Hahella chejuensis KCTC 2396: one gene and its partner. The protein of the gene in region 1 interacts with the protein of each later gene in a pairwise test. Links are inferred from orthologs where the notes say so. Each region holds a gene or a part of one and is shown on either strand. Other genes may lie near its edges.

What was found.
Region 2: the proteins of rpe (region 1) and eno interact in binary tests that used the Escherichia coli proteins (3 or more experiments, as listed by UniProt). The link is inferred for Hahella chejuensis KCTC 2396 from one-to-one orthologs.

The regions. Positions count from the first base shown.
Region 1 is NC_007645.1:6,247,255-6,253,935, forward strand. What follows is about bases 1,770-4,562. They hold rpe (ribulose-phosphate 3-epimerase), read left to right. Parts: upstream 1,770-2,723; coding sequence 2,724-3,401; downstream 3,402-4,562. Other genes in these bases: HCH_RS27480 (DUF3530 family protein), read right to left, coding at 1,770-2,567; HCH_RS27490 (phosphoglycolate phosphatase), read left to right, coding at 3,431-4,126; HCH_RS34910 (calcium-binding protein), read right to left, coding at 4,250-4,562. Outside these bases: N-acetylmuramate alpha-1-phosphate uridylyltransferase MurU, read left to right, coding at 1-607; co-chaperone DjlA, read left to right, coding at 692-1,480; more of HCH_RS27480, read right to left, coding at 1,467-1,769; more of HCH_RS34910, read right to left, coding at 4,563-6,681. UniProt on the Escherichia coli protein: Catalyzes the reversible epimerization of D-ribulose 5-phosphate to D-xylulose 5-phosphate.
Region 2 is NC_007645.1:1,897,529-1,904,327, forward strand. The notes cover bases 1-2,911. They hold eno (phosphopyruvate hydratase), read left to right. Parts: upstream 1-763; coding sequence 764-2,059; downstream 2,060-2,911. Other genes in these bases: kdsA (3-deoxy-8-phosphooctulonate synthase), read left to right, coding at 1-631. UniProt on the Escherichia coli protein: Catalyzes the reversible conversion of 2-phosphoglycerate (2-PG) into phosphoenolpyruvate (PEP). It is essential for the degradation of carbohydrates via glycolysis.

The DNA of each region.
Region 1 (6,681 bases):
GGGAGATAAGTCCCTGATCGAACATATTATCGATGCGCTGAAGCGCGCCGGCGTCACCGAGCTGGTTATCAATCACGCTTGGCACGGAGATAAACTTGAGCAGTTTCTGGGTGACGGATCGGGATTTGGGGTAAGCATTCACTACTCCCCGGAAGGCTCGCCATTGGAGACCGCCGGCGGTATAAAGAAAGCCTTGCCGCTATTGGACGATGGCGCGGACAGTCCATTCGTGGTGGTGAATGGCGACATTTGGAGCAACTACAATTTCTCCGGCTTGGTTAATCGCCCACTTTCAAGCGAAGACCTTGCCCATCTGGTGCTGGTGGATAACCCCTCCCACAACCAAACCGGCGACTTCCAGCTGGGCGATGGCGAGCGAGTTCTTCCCCGCGGACCAAGCAAACTGACCTTTTCAGGCATAGGCGTATACCGCCCCAGCCTGTTCACCGGCGTACCCAATGGCGTTTATCCATTGGCTCCCGTTCTGCGGGCGGCGATCACCAAAGGCAAAGTCAGCGGCGAGCGTTTCAATGGACTATGGTTTGATATCGGCACGCCGGATCGTTTGCAGTGGCTGGATGAACAGTTGACGAAAGCCGCCTTTTGATCGCATTCTGCACAAGCACTTTTTAAGAGTTCATTCAGGCGCAGCTGTAAACGCCATGGCCGCAATCACGCACAGGAGCGCACGATGTGGTGGGGTAAGTTTTTCGGCAGTGTAATGGGATTCATGTCCGGCGGTCCTTTCGGCGCCGCCTTCGGCATCTGGCTGGGCGACAAATTTGACCAGACCATGCAACCTTTCACCCCGGGATGGCGCTTCAGTTTCAATCATCACGACAGCGCCCGCACCCTGAACAGCCTGTTCCGCATACTGGGGGGAATCAGCCGCTCGATGGAAGCGCATAAAGACGACGCGCAAACTGTTCTGGCAGCCCGCGCCATGAGTCTCGCCCACTTTCTTGACCTGGACGCAACGCGTCAAAAACGCAGCCGCGAAGCTTTTTTCAGAGGCGCCGCCAGAGATTTCGATTTGGCGACGGAAGCTCGCGCGTTTCGCCAGGCGAATCGCTTCCATCCCTATAACATCGCCTTGCTGCTGAACCTGTCCATTCAAGTGGCGATCTCGGAGGGCGATCCGGGCCCGGCCACACGCAACGCTCTGGAAACGCTGCGACAGGGTCTGGGAATCAGCCACAGTGAGTTCGAGTTCATCTTTCAGGAAATCCTCAAGGCGCGTCATCAGCAAGGCCATTCACAAAAGCATAGCCTCAGCGATGCTTATCGCATTCTTGGAATCAGCGAAAACGCCAACGCACAGCAGATCAAACAAGCCTATCGCCGCCTGATGAATCAGTTCCATCCCGATAAACTCACGGCGCGCGGGGCGCCGATTAATGAAGTGGAACGCGCCAAAGTAACGGCGCAACAGATTCAGCAGGCCTACGCCCAAATCAAAAGCGCGCTCAAAGCCGTTTAGTCTGCTTCTTCATGCCTGGCGCATGAAAAGTCAGCCAACTTTCCACCTTTCGCGTCACCTGTCCATTCTCAGACGAGGGAATCAGGCTCAGCCCACTCATTCCCTCGACTCGATAGCCTTCCATGCCGTTGCGGCGTGCGAAATCCCGTCGCTGCATGGCGTTCCGGCTTTGCAGGTCCAGAGCGGAGTCATACAGATCAAGCACTTGCAACGAGAAAAAGCCCTGCGCTTTTTCTTTAATTTCGTCCAGCAGCCCCTCACTGACCTCCGCATTGATCCATACCATGGATAGTCCTGAAGCCATGCTTTGCGGATTCGCCAGAACATAGCGCAGCATAGCGTCAACACCGCTGCCAACGCCGAGCAGCACCTTGTTTTCCTGCCCGAACGCACTCAGCTGCTGCATGCCCAACTCGATCCTTTCAGTATTTCCAACAGTCGCTTCCACAGGCTTCTCTGCAGTCTCTTCGACCGTATCCCCTTCCCCGCTGACATCAATATCCACACCTTCAACCGCCTGCTGCTGTTCGAGCTGTTCGGTCGCTTCATTGGTCTCCGCCAGTTGCTCCGGCGTTAACGTTTCCAACTGGCGTGTACTGCTTTTCTCCGGGGCGTTATCTGCCGCAGGCTTCTTCGGCGCATAGGGAAACTCTTTATCGCTCGCTGACAGCAAAACGCGCTTTGGCGTTTTAGCCTCTGCCGGAGGAGTAAGCGCAATAGACAGCGTGTGCCAGCCTTCATCCGGCAACTCATTTCGCAGCGAGTGGATAAACTGCGGCCAGTCAGGATGCTGTCCGCGATCATGCAGCAACATAACCGCACCTTGTTGCTCCGCCACATTCGCAGGTCGGTATAAGGCCAGCATGGCGCTGGCGTCGCCCTGTTTGCCGTTGAGCCATAACACTTGACTGCCCGGAAGACTCTTCGCCAGGGAAAGCAGCATATTTACCTGTGGATTCGGCGCCGAGTCTCTCTGGTTCGTTACAGGCGCAGATTTCTTTTCCGCACCAGCCTTTTCCTCCGCATACGCGGGAACATGGCCAAAGACCAAACACCCCAAAATAATTCCGGCGAGCATTTTCGTCATAAAACAGCGCCCATACGCTTGCTGCACATTTCGACCAGCGCTTTGCGCCGACCTGTGTTTTGAAAGCATAGCACGATACAATACCCCGCATTTCAAGCGACCGCGACCGGACGCCAATGCGGCGACGGCGCCTCAATCTTACCGGAGACTTTTCCCATGGCTGATCCATTGATCGCTCCTTCGATTTTGTCCGCAGACTTCGCCAGATTAGGCGAGGAAGTTGTCAACGTGCTGGAAGCGGGAGCGGACATCGTGCATTTCGATGTCATGGACAATCACTATGTGCCGAATCTCACCATTGGCCCAATGGTGTGTTCAGCCTTGAGGAAACATGGCGTGACAGCCCCTATCGACGTGCATCTGATGGTCAAGCCGGTTGACGCGATGATCGCTTCCTTCATTGAAGCCGGCGCGACCTATATTACCTTTCATCCGGAAGCCTCCGAACACATTGACCGCTCCCTGCAACTGATTCGTGATGGCGGCTGTAAAGCCGGCCTGGTGTTCAACCCCGCCTCGCCCTTGCATTATATGGATTATGTAATGGATAAGTTGGATATGGTGCTATTAATGTCCGTCAACCCCGGCTTCGGCGGACAGGCTTTCATCCCCGCGACCCTGAACAAATTGCGTGAGGCGCGCGCAAAAATCGACGCCAGCGGCTTACCAATTCGCCTGGAAATCGATGGCGGCGTGAAAGTGGACAACATCCGCGAAATCGCGGCCGCTGGGGCAGATACCTTTGTCGCTGGCTCCGCCATCTTCAATACCGACGACTACGCCGCGACCATCGCCAAAATGCGCGACCAGATTGCTTTGGCGCAGTCCGTTTAAACCAGTAGCGACAAGGAAATAACGGAAGCATGCCAGACCTTTTGATCCCCAGTTATGAAAACGGCCTGCCACAATTGGCGTTATTCGATCTGGACGGCACGCTGATTGACTCAGCGCCTGATTTGGCGGATGCGGTAGATTTCATGTTGCTGGAATCCGGTTTCAGCGCAGCGGGAGAAGCGTTAGTGCGGGAATGGGTGGGCAATGGTGCGCCGATGCTGATCAAACGGGCATTGGCGCACGCATTGGAGCTGGAAGAGCCACAACAGGTTGCAGAGGCGCAATTCCAGAGTGCGGCGTCGATCTTCTATGATCGCTATGACGAATACTGCTGCGTGCGCACCCGCATTTATCCTGGCGCGGAAGAGTTGTTGCAACATTGGCGCGATCAAGGCGTTGCGATGGGGATTGTCACCAACAAGCCCGCCCGCTTCACTCAACCGATACTGCAGGCCCTCAAACTGGAGCAGTACTTCGCCATCAGTTTGTCCGGCGACTCCCTGCCCGTCAAAAAGCCAGACCCAACCCCACTCTTGCATGCATGCGAAGCCTTACAGGCGCAGCCAGGCTCTACGTTGATGATTGGCGACTCCATCAATGATGTACTGGCCGCCCGTCACGCGAATATGAAAATCGCCTGCGTCACTTACGGCTACAACCACGGCGAAGACATCCGCGACGCCAATCCGGATTGGGTCATGGACTCGCTCATTGAGTTGAAGTAACTCAAACCAAGATTCATCAGAAAAACAAAGGCCGTCCCTGCAGCAATAGCAGAAGACGGCCTTTTTTATTTGCAGTTAGCAGAGAGAAACAGGCGCTAAGACGCCTGCTTCAAACGAGATAGATCAGGAAGGTTGCCAAGCCGCAGCTATCGCCGCGTTCACCTGACTGCGCTCTTCGTCAGTCAACGTAATCTCTCCACCTGATGGCGCGCCGAAAGCGGCCATGGCGTTGACTAGCGCCTCCACTTTGGAGTGGTCAAGCATGGCGTCCTGGGTGTGGATTTCTTCGATTTGGTAATAGCTATTTGCGTACCAATTATTGATACGAACGCTATCACCGGAAGAGCCGAGTAGTTGAATATCAAGGGCATTACCATTGCGAGTGAGCCAAAGGTTTTCAGCTTCGATTCCCTCTCCAAGGTTAAGACGGTTTGTCAAACTGTGATCGTCATCGTAGTTATGGATCTGATCCTGGCCGTCGCCCAGGTTGAACTCAAAGACGTCCGCGCCACGCTCTCCATTCAGCACGTCATTGCCTGCGCCGCCGTGCAGAATGTCCGCGCCCATGCCGCCCACCAGCACGTCATCGCCCGCGCCGCCCAGCAACACGTCGTCGCCCTCTTTTCCTTCCAAACGGTCGTTTCCTTCCCCGCCTTCCAGACGGTCGTCACCCAAGCCGCCATTCAGCGTGTCGTCGCCCGCGCCGCCCAGCAGCTCGTCATCTCCGCCTTCGCCTATCAGGATGTCGTTCCCGCCCAACCCTTCCATGCGATTACGCTCGTTCGTCCCATACGCCACGTCATTCCCTTCCGTCAGACCCGCGATCTTCACTTCGCTCTGCTCTTTCAACAGGTCCTGCAGCAGCATCGCCGTTCCTTCGATCTCGATCTCTTCAACCTGATACTCAACTCGACGGGAGTAGTGGTTCTTCATCGTCACCTGCTCGCCGCCGGTTCCTATCGTGATCACCAGGTCCTCGCCATGACGCGTAAAGCTCAGGTCCTCTTTCTTGATCCCCGCGCCTAACTTCAGGCGGTTCACCAGACTGTGATCGTCGTCATAGTTGTGGATCAGGTCCTGACCGTCGCCCAGGTTGAACTCAAAGACGTCCGCGCCCCGCTCTCCGTTCAGCACGTCATTGCCTGCGCCGCCGTGCAACACGTCCGCGCCCATGCCGCCCACCAGCACGTCATCGCCCGCGCCGCCCAGCAATACGTCGTCGCCCTCTTTTCCTTCCAAACGGTCGTTTCCTTCCCCGCCTTCCAGACGGTCGTCACCCAAGCCGCCATTCAGCGTGTCGTCGCCCGCGCCGCCCAGCAGCTCGTCATCTCCGCCTTCGCCTATCAGGATGTCGTTCCCGCCCAACCCTTCCATGCGATTACGCTCGTTCGTCCCATACGCCACGTCATTCCCTTCCGTCAGACCCGCAATCTTCACTTCGCTCTGCTCTTTCAACAGATCCTGCAGCAGCATCGCCGTTCCTGCGATCTCGATCTCTTCAACCTGATACTCAACTCGACGGGAGTAGTGGCTCTTCATCGTCACCTGCTCGCCGCCGGTTCCGATCGTTATCACCAGATCCTCGCCATGGCGCGCAAAGCTCAGGTCCTCTTTCTTGATCCCCGCGCCTAACTTCAGGCGATTCACCAAACTATGGTCATCGTCATAGTTGTGAATCAGGTCCTGGCCATCGCCCAAGTTGAACTCAAAGACGTCCGCGCCACGCTCTCCGTTCAGCACGTCATTGCCTGCGCCGCCGTGCAACACGTCCGCGCCCATGCCGCCCACCAGCACGTCATCGCCCGCGCCGCCCAACAGCACGTCATCGCCGTTGCCGCCTTCCAAGCGGTCGTTTCCTTCTCCGCCTTCCAGACGGTCGTCGCCCAACTCGCCTTTCAGCGTGTCGTCGCCCGCGCCCCCTAGCAGCTCGTCATCACCGCCCTGGGCCATCAGGATGTCATTCCCGCCCAAGCCTTCCATGCGATTGCGCTCGTGCGTTCCATACACCGTGTCATTCCCTTCCGTCAGGCCCGCAATCTTCACTTCGCTCTGTTCTTTCAACAGATCCTGCAGCAGCATCGCCGTTCCTGCGATCTCGATCTCTTCAACCTGATACTCAACCCGACTGGAGTAGTGGTTCTTCATCCTCACCTGCTCGCCGCCGGTTCCTATCGTGATCACCAGGTCCTCGCCATGACGCGTAAAGCTCAGGTCCTCTTTCTTGATCCCCGCGCCTAACTTCAGGCGGTTCACCAGACTGTGATCATCGTCATAGTTGTGGATCAGGTCCTGACCGTCGCCCAGGTTGAACTCAAAGACGTCCGCGCCCCGCTCTCCGTTCAGCACGTCATTGCCTGCGCCGCCGTGCAACACGTCCGCGCCCAAGCCGCCCACCAGCATGTCGTCGCCGTCGCCGCCCAACAGCACGTCATCGCCGTTGCCGCCTTCCAAGCGGTCATTGCCAGCTAAGCCGATTAAAATGTTAAAACCAGAATCGCCTTTTTCTGTGGTATCTGCATCGGATAAGTTGGAGATATCGCCGCTAAATCTATTGA
Region 2 (6,799 bases), 4.4 Mb from region 1 along the record:
AGGCTTGGATGAAGGTCTCAGAATCTTCGAAGAAATCAAGCGCACATTTAACGTGCCTGTCATCACTGATATTCATGAGCCGCATCAGGCGCAACCGGTAGCGGAAGTGGCCGATATTATTCAACTGCCAGCCTTTTTGTCGCGACAAACTGATCTTGTCGCCGCGATGGCGCGGACAGGGTGTCCGGTCAATATCAAGAAGGCTCAGTTTCTGGCTCCTCAAGAAATGAAGCACATTCTGAGCAAATGTGAAGAGGCTGGGAATGATCAACTGATCCTCTGTGAACGGGGCTCCTCTTTCGGTTACAACAATCTGGTGGTCGATATGCTTGGCTTTGGCATTATGAAGCAGTTCGGCTATCCAGTATTTTTTGATGTGACGCATTCGCTGCAGATGCCGGGTGGACTGTCGAGTTCCGCTGGCGGTCGCAGAGAACAGGTCGTGCAATTAGCCCGTTCAGGGATGGCTGTTGGATTGGCGGGGCTGTTCCTGGAGGCGCATCCTGATCCTGATGTTGCGAAGTGTGACGGCCCTTGTGCGTTACGCTTGTCCCAACTCGAACCGTTTTTGGCGCAAATGAAAGCGCTGGACGATATGGTCAAACAATTTCCCAATATTGATACTGCGTGAGGAAGGGTGGGTTGTCGTGACGCTTAAATAAGCGGTCGAATTAATTGCTTATGGAGCGGTCCCGGTAGCTGCAATAACCACAATAATTATTGATTCCGAAACATTACCAACTGTTACAGGAGAAATTGAGATATGGCGGAAATAGTAGATGTGCGCGCCCGAGAGGTGCTTGACTCTCGCGGTAATCCCACCGTTGAAGCGGATGTGGTGCTGAAGTCTGGCGTTGTTGGCTCCGCATGCGCGCCGTCAGGGGCTTCCACAGGTTCTCGCGAAGCTTTGGAATTGCGTGATAAAGATCCTGCGCGTTACATGGGTAAAGGCGTATTGAAGGCCGTCGATGCAGTTAATACTTCGATTCGCTCCGCTTTGATTGGCAGGGATGCGAGAGAACAGCGTGAGCTGGATCGCATCATGATTGATCTGGATGGCACTGAAAATAAAGCCAATTTGGGCGCCAATGCGATTTTGGCGGTGTCTTTGGCGGCTGCGAAGGCGGCGGCGCAAGAAAAAGGCGTGCCTCTCTACGCACATATTGCAGACATCAATGGTACGTCTGGCCAGTACTCTATGCCTGTGCCAATGATGAACATTCTCAATGGTGGAGAGCATGCAGACAATAATGTCGATATTCAGGAGTTCATGGTCCAGCCAGTGGGTGTGGCCAGCTTCCGTGAAGCGCTGCGTGTTGGCGCCGAAATTTTTCACAATCTGAAGAAAGTTTTGCACGACAAGGGGCTGAATACGGCTGTCGGAGACGAGGGTGGCTTCGCCCCTAATTTGCCATCTAATGAAGCGGCGCTGGCGGCGATTGAAGAGGCTGTCACCAAAGCAGGCTACAAGCTTGGTTCTGATGTGACCCTGGCGCTGGACTGTGCGTCTTCTGAGTTTTACAAAGATGGTCAGTACAATCTTTCTGGTGAGGGTAAAGTTTTCTCATCCGAAGAGTTTGCTGATTATTTGGGAGATTTGTCTCAACGTTATCCAATCGTCTCCATTGAAGACGGGATGGATGAGAGTGACTGGGACGGTTGGGCGGCTTTGACCAGAAAGCTGGGAGATAAGGTGCAGTTAGTAGGAGACGATTTGTTTGTTACTAACACCAAGATCCTCAAGCAAGGTATTGATAAAGGTATCGCCAACTCCATTTTGATTAAGTTCAACCAGATCGGCAGTCTGTCTGAAACGCTGGATGCTATCAAAATGGCGAAAGATGCCGGTTTTACGGCGGTAATCTCTCACCGTTCTGGCGAAACTGAAGATACAACCATTGCAGACTTGGCTGTTGCTACTAGTGCAGGACAAATCAAAACTGGCTCATTGTGTCGCTCAGACCGTGTGGCGAAGTACAACCGTTTGCTGCGAATCGAAGAAGAGCTGGCTGGCAGTGCGCCTTATCGTGGCCTTAAAGAGATTAAAGGGCAGGAGTAACCACTGTTCAAAAAAGGAGGGCGCGAGCCCTCCTTTTTGCTGTCAGGGATCTGCTAACGGGGGAGTGTGAAAACTTTTTAAATAAAAGTTAAAAAATGGAGTTGACGTGAAAGAGTAGGTGCGTATAATGCGCCCCACTTCGACGGGGAAGCCGGTCGGAAGGGAGGGAGAAGCGGATTCGAGAGAATCGGCGGCGCTAAAAAGGAGTTGACACTGAAGATTGAAAGTGTAGAATGCGCGCCTCGGTCGGAGAGAGTCTCCGAAAGAGAAAGTTCTTTAAAAAGTTAATCAAGCAATTTGTTGTGGGCGCTAACTGAGGCGGATCTGGAAAAGATTAAGTCTTAAGTTAGTGACTCGTACAATTCATGAGTGAGCAATCACTCAAGAGTACAGTAGTTTTAACTTGAGCAAGATTAAGAATCTTACTGATTCACACTCTTTAAACTGAAGAGTTTGATCATGGCTCAGATTGAACGCTGGCGGCAGGCTTAACACATGCAAGTCGAGCGGTAACAGTCCTTCGGGAGCTGACGAGCGGCGGACGGGTGAGTAAAGCATAGGAATCTGCCTGTTAGAGGGGGATAGCCCGGGGAAACTCGGATTAATACCGCATACGCCCTACGGGGGAAAGCAGGGGATCTTCGGACCTTGCGCTAACAGATGAGCCTATGTCGGATTAGCTAGTTGGTAGGGTAAGAGCCTACCAAGGCGACGATCCGTAACTGGTCTGAGAGGATGATCAGTCACACTGGAACTGAGACACGGTCCAGACTCCTACGGGAGGCAGCAGTGGGGAATATTGGACAATGGGGGCAACCCTGATCCAGCCATGCCGCGTGTGTGAAGAAGGCCTTCGGGTTGTAAAGCACTTTCAGTGGGGAGGAAAGGGCAGTTGCTAATATCAGCTGCAGTTGACGTTACCCACAGAAGAAGCACCGGCAAACTCCGTGCCAGCAGCCGCGGTAATACGGAGGGTGCGAGCGTTAATCGGAATTACTGGGCGTAAAGCGCGCGTAGGCGGTTGCTTAAGCTAGGTGTGAAATCCCCGGGCTCAACCTGGGAACTGCACTTAGAACTGGGCGACTAGAGTTTTGGAGAGGAGGGTAGAATTCCAGGTGTAGCGGTGAAATGCGTAGAGATCTGGAGGAATACCAGTGGCGAAGGCGGCCCTCTGGCCAAAAACTGACGCTGAGGTGCGAAAGCGTGGGGAGCAAACAGGATTAGATACCCTGGTAGTCCACGCCGTAAACGATGAGAACTAGCCGTTGGGGTCCTTAGAGACTTTAGTGGCGCAGCTAACGCGATAAGTTCTCCGCCTGGGGAGTACGGCCGCAAGGTTAAAACTCAAATGAATTGACGGGGGCCCGCACAAGCGGTGGAGCATGTGGTTTAATTCGAAGCAACGCGAAGAACCTTACCTGGCCTTGACATCCAGAGAACTTTCCAGAGATGGATTGGTGCCTTCGGGAACTCTGAGACAGGTGCTGCATGGCTGTCGTCAGCTCGTGTTGTGAAATGTTGGGTTAAGTCCCGTAACGAGCGCAACCCTTGTCCCTATTTGCCAGCACTTCGGGTGGGAACTTTAGGGAGACTGCCGGTGACAAACCGGAGGAAGGTGGGGACGACGTCAAGTCATCATGGCCCTTACGGCCAGGGCTACACACGTGCTACAATGGGGCGTACAGAGGGTTGCGAAGCCGCGAGGTGGAGCTAATCTCTTAAAGCGTCTCGTAGTCCGGATTGGAGTCTGCAACTCGACTCCATGAAGTCGGAATCGCTAGTAATCGCGAATCAGAATGTCGCGGTGAATACGTTCCCGGGCCTTGTACACACCGCCCGTCACACCATGGGAGTGGGTTGCACCAGAAGTAGCTAGTCTAACCTTCGGGGGGACGGTTACCACGGTGTGATTCATGACTGGGGTGAAGTCGTAACAAGGTAGCCGTAGGGGAACCTGCGGCTGGATCACCTCCTTAAACGATATCCAACTGTCTCAGTTTGGCGTCCACAACAAATTGCTTGATTGGCGAGTAGAGAGCTTACTTAAGGGTCATCAGACCCGTGACGCAATCGCGAGATTGCAAGTTCTGGGTCTGTAGCTCAGGTGGTTAGAGCGCACCCCTGATAAGGGTGAGGTCGGTGGTTCAAGTCCACCCAGACCCACCAGAATTTCCTTTTTCTTGGTGAATAACTGAGTGTGATTAGGAAGATTATGGGGCTGTAGCTCAGCTGGGAGAGCGCCTGCCTTGCACGCAGGAGGTCAGCGGTTCGATCCCGCTCAGCTCCACCATTCATAGAATGGTAGTAGTACGGTTGACGATTAAGTAAGTGAAGTCTGACGTATCAGATGATAGAAACGAATACAGCATGAAAGTTTCAGAAAGATGACTGTATTGGTTTCTGGCATTTGGTCAGAGAAGCTCTTTAACAATTTGGATAAGCAAAGTAAAAACCAACGTGGTGACAGATGAAGTTTATTTGTCACTCAACGGATAGGTTTTACTGAGTAGTTATACTCAAGCGCAATATCGGCGAATTATTGTTACGGTGAAACCAGCGCTGTGTGGCTTGAAGTGATGGCAGTAATGAAATTACTTCGGGTTATATGGTCAAGTGAATAAGCGCATACGGTGGATGCCTTGGCAACTGGAGGCGATGAAAGACGTGAAAGCCTGCGATAAGCGTCGGCGAGGTGGCAAATAACCTTTGACCCGGCGATCTCTGAATGGGGAAACCCACCTGATTTATCAGGTATCCTGCACTGAATCCATAGGTGTAGGAGGCGAACCGGGGGAACTGAAACATCTAAGTACCCCGAGGAAAAGAAATCAACCGAGATTCCCTCAGTAGCGGCGAGCGAACGGGGATCAGCCCTTAAGCTTTGTGACAGATAGGAGAACGCTCTGGAAAGTGCGGCCATAGTGGGTGACAGCCCCGTATCTGAAATCTTATCAAAGTGAAATCGAGTAGGTCGGGACACGTGTTATCTTGACTGAATATGGGGGGACCATCCTCCAAGGCTAAATACTCCCAGTTGACCGATAGTGAACCAGTACCGTGAGGGAAAGGCGAAAAGAACCCCTGTGAGGGGAGTGAAATAGAACCTGAAACCGTATGCGTACAAGCAGTGGGAGCAGATTTATTCTGTGACTGCGTACCTTTTGTATAATGGGTCAGCGACTTACGTTTAGTGGCGAGCTTAACCGAATAGGGGAGGCGTAGGGAAACCGAGTCTGAATAGGGCGAATTAGTCGCTAGGCGTAGACCCGAAACCGAGTGATCTAGCCATGGGCAGGTTGAAGGTTGAGTAACATCAACTGGAGGACCGAACCGAAATCTGTTGAAAAAGATTCGGATGACTTGTGGCTGGGGGTGAAAGGCCAATCAAACTCGGAGATAGCTGGTTCTCCCCGAAAGCTATTTAGGTAGCGCCTCGGACGAACGCCTACGGGGGTAGAGCACTGTTTGGGCTAGGGGGTCATCTCGACTTACCAACCCCATGCAAACTCCGAATACCGTAGAGTGATATCCGGGAGACACACGGCGGGTGCTAACGTCCGTCGTGAAGAGGGAAACAACCCAGACCGCCAGCTAAGGCCCCCAAGTCCATGTTAAGTGGGAAACGATGTGGGAAGGCAGAGACAGCTAGGAGGTTGGCTTAGAAGCAGCCACCCTTTAAAGAAAGCGTAATAGCTCACTAGTCGAGTCGGCCTGCGCGGAAGATGTAACGGGGCTCAAACATGGCGCCGAAGCTGCGGATTCATCCAATGGATGAGTGGTAGGGGAGCGTTCTGTAAGCTGATGAAGGTGTGTCGAGAGGCATGCTGGAGGTATCAGAAGTGCGAATGCTGACATGAGTAACGATAATGCGGGTGAAAAACCCGCACGCCGGAAGACCAAGGGTTCCTGCGCAACGCTAATCGGCGCAGGGTGAGTCGGCCCCTAAGGCGAGACCGAAAGGTGTAGTCGATGGGAAATCGGTTAAAATTCCGATACTTTGTATTGCTGCGATGGGGGGACGGAGAAGGCTAGGTCAGCCTGGGATTGGTAGTCCAGGTTTAAGCCTGTAGGCAGTGTGTTTAGGCAAATCCGGACACACAATGCTGAGGGGTAATGACGAGCTCTCTTTAAGAGAGTGAAGTGATTGATGCCCAGCTTCCAGGAAAAGCCTCTAAGCTTCAGGCAATACAAAACCGTACCCCAAACCGACACAGGTGGTCAGGTAGAGAATACCAAGGCGCTTGAGAGAACTCGGGTGAAGGAACTAGGCAAAATGGTGCCGTAACTTCGGGAGAAGGCACGCCGTCATGTACGTGAAAGCCTTGCGGCTGGAGCGGAAGGCGGTCGAAGATACCAGGCCCCTGCGACTGTTTATTAAAAACACAGCACTCTGCAAACACGAAAGTGGACGTATAGGGTGTGACGCCTGCCCGGTGCCGGAAGGTTAATTGATGGGGTTAGCGTAAGCGAAGCTCTTGATCGAAGCCCCGGTAAACGGCGGCCGTAACTATAACGGTCCTAAGGTAGCGAAATTCCTTGTCGGGTAAGTTCCGACCTGCACGAATGGCGTAACGATGGGGGCGCTGTCTCCACCCGAGACTCAGTGAAATTGAAATCGCTGTGAAGATGCAGTGTATCCGCGGCTAGACGGAAAGACCCCGTGAACCTTTACTATAGCTTCACAGTGGACTTTGAACCTGCTTGTGTAGGATAGGTGGGAGGCTTTGAAGCGAGGACGCC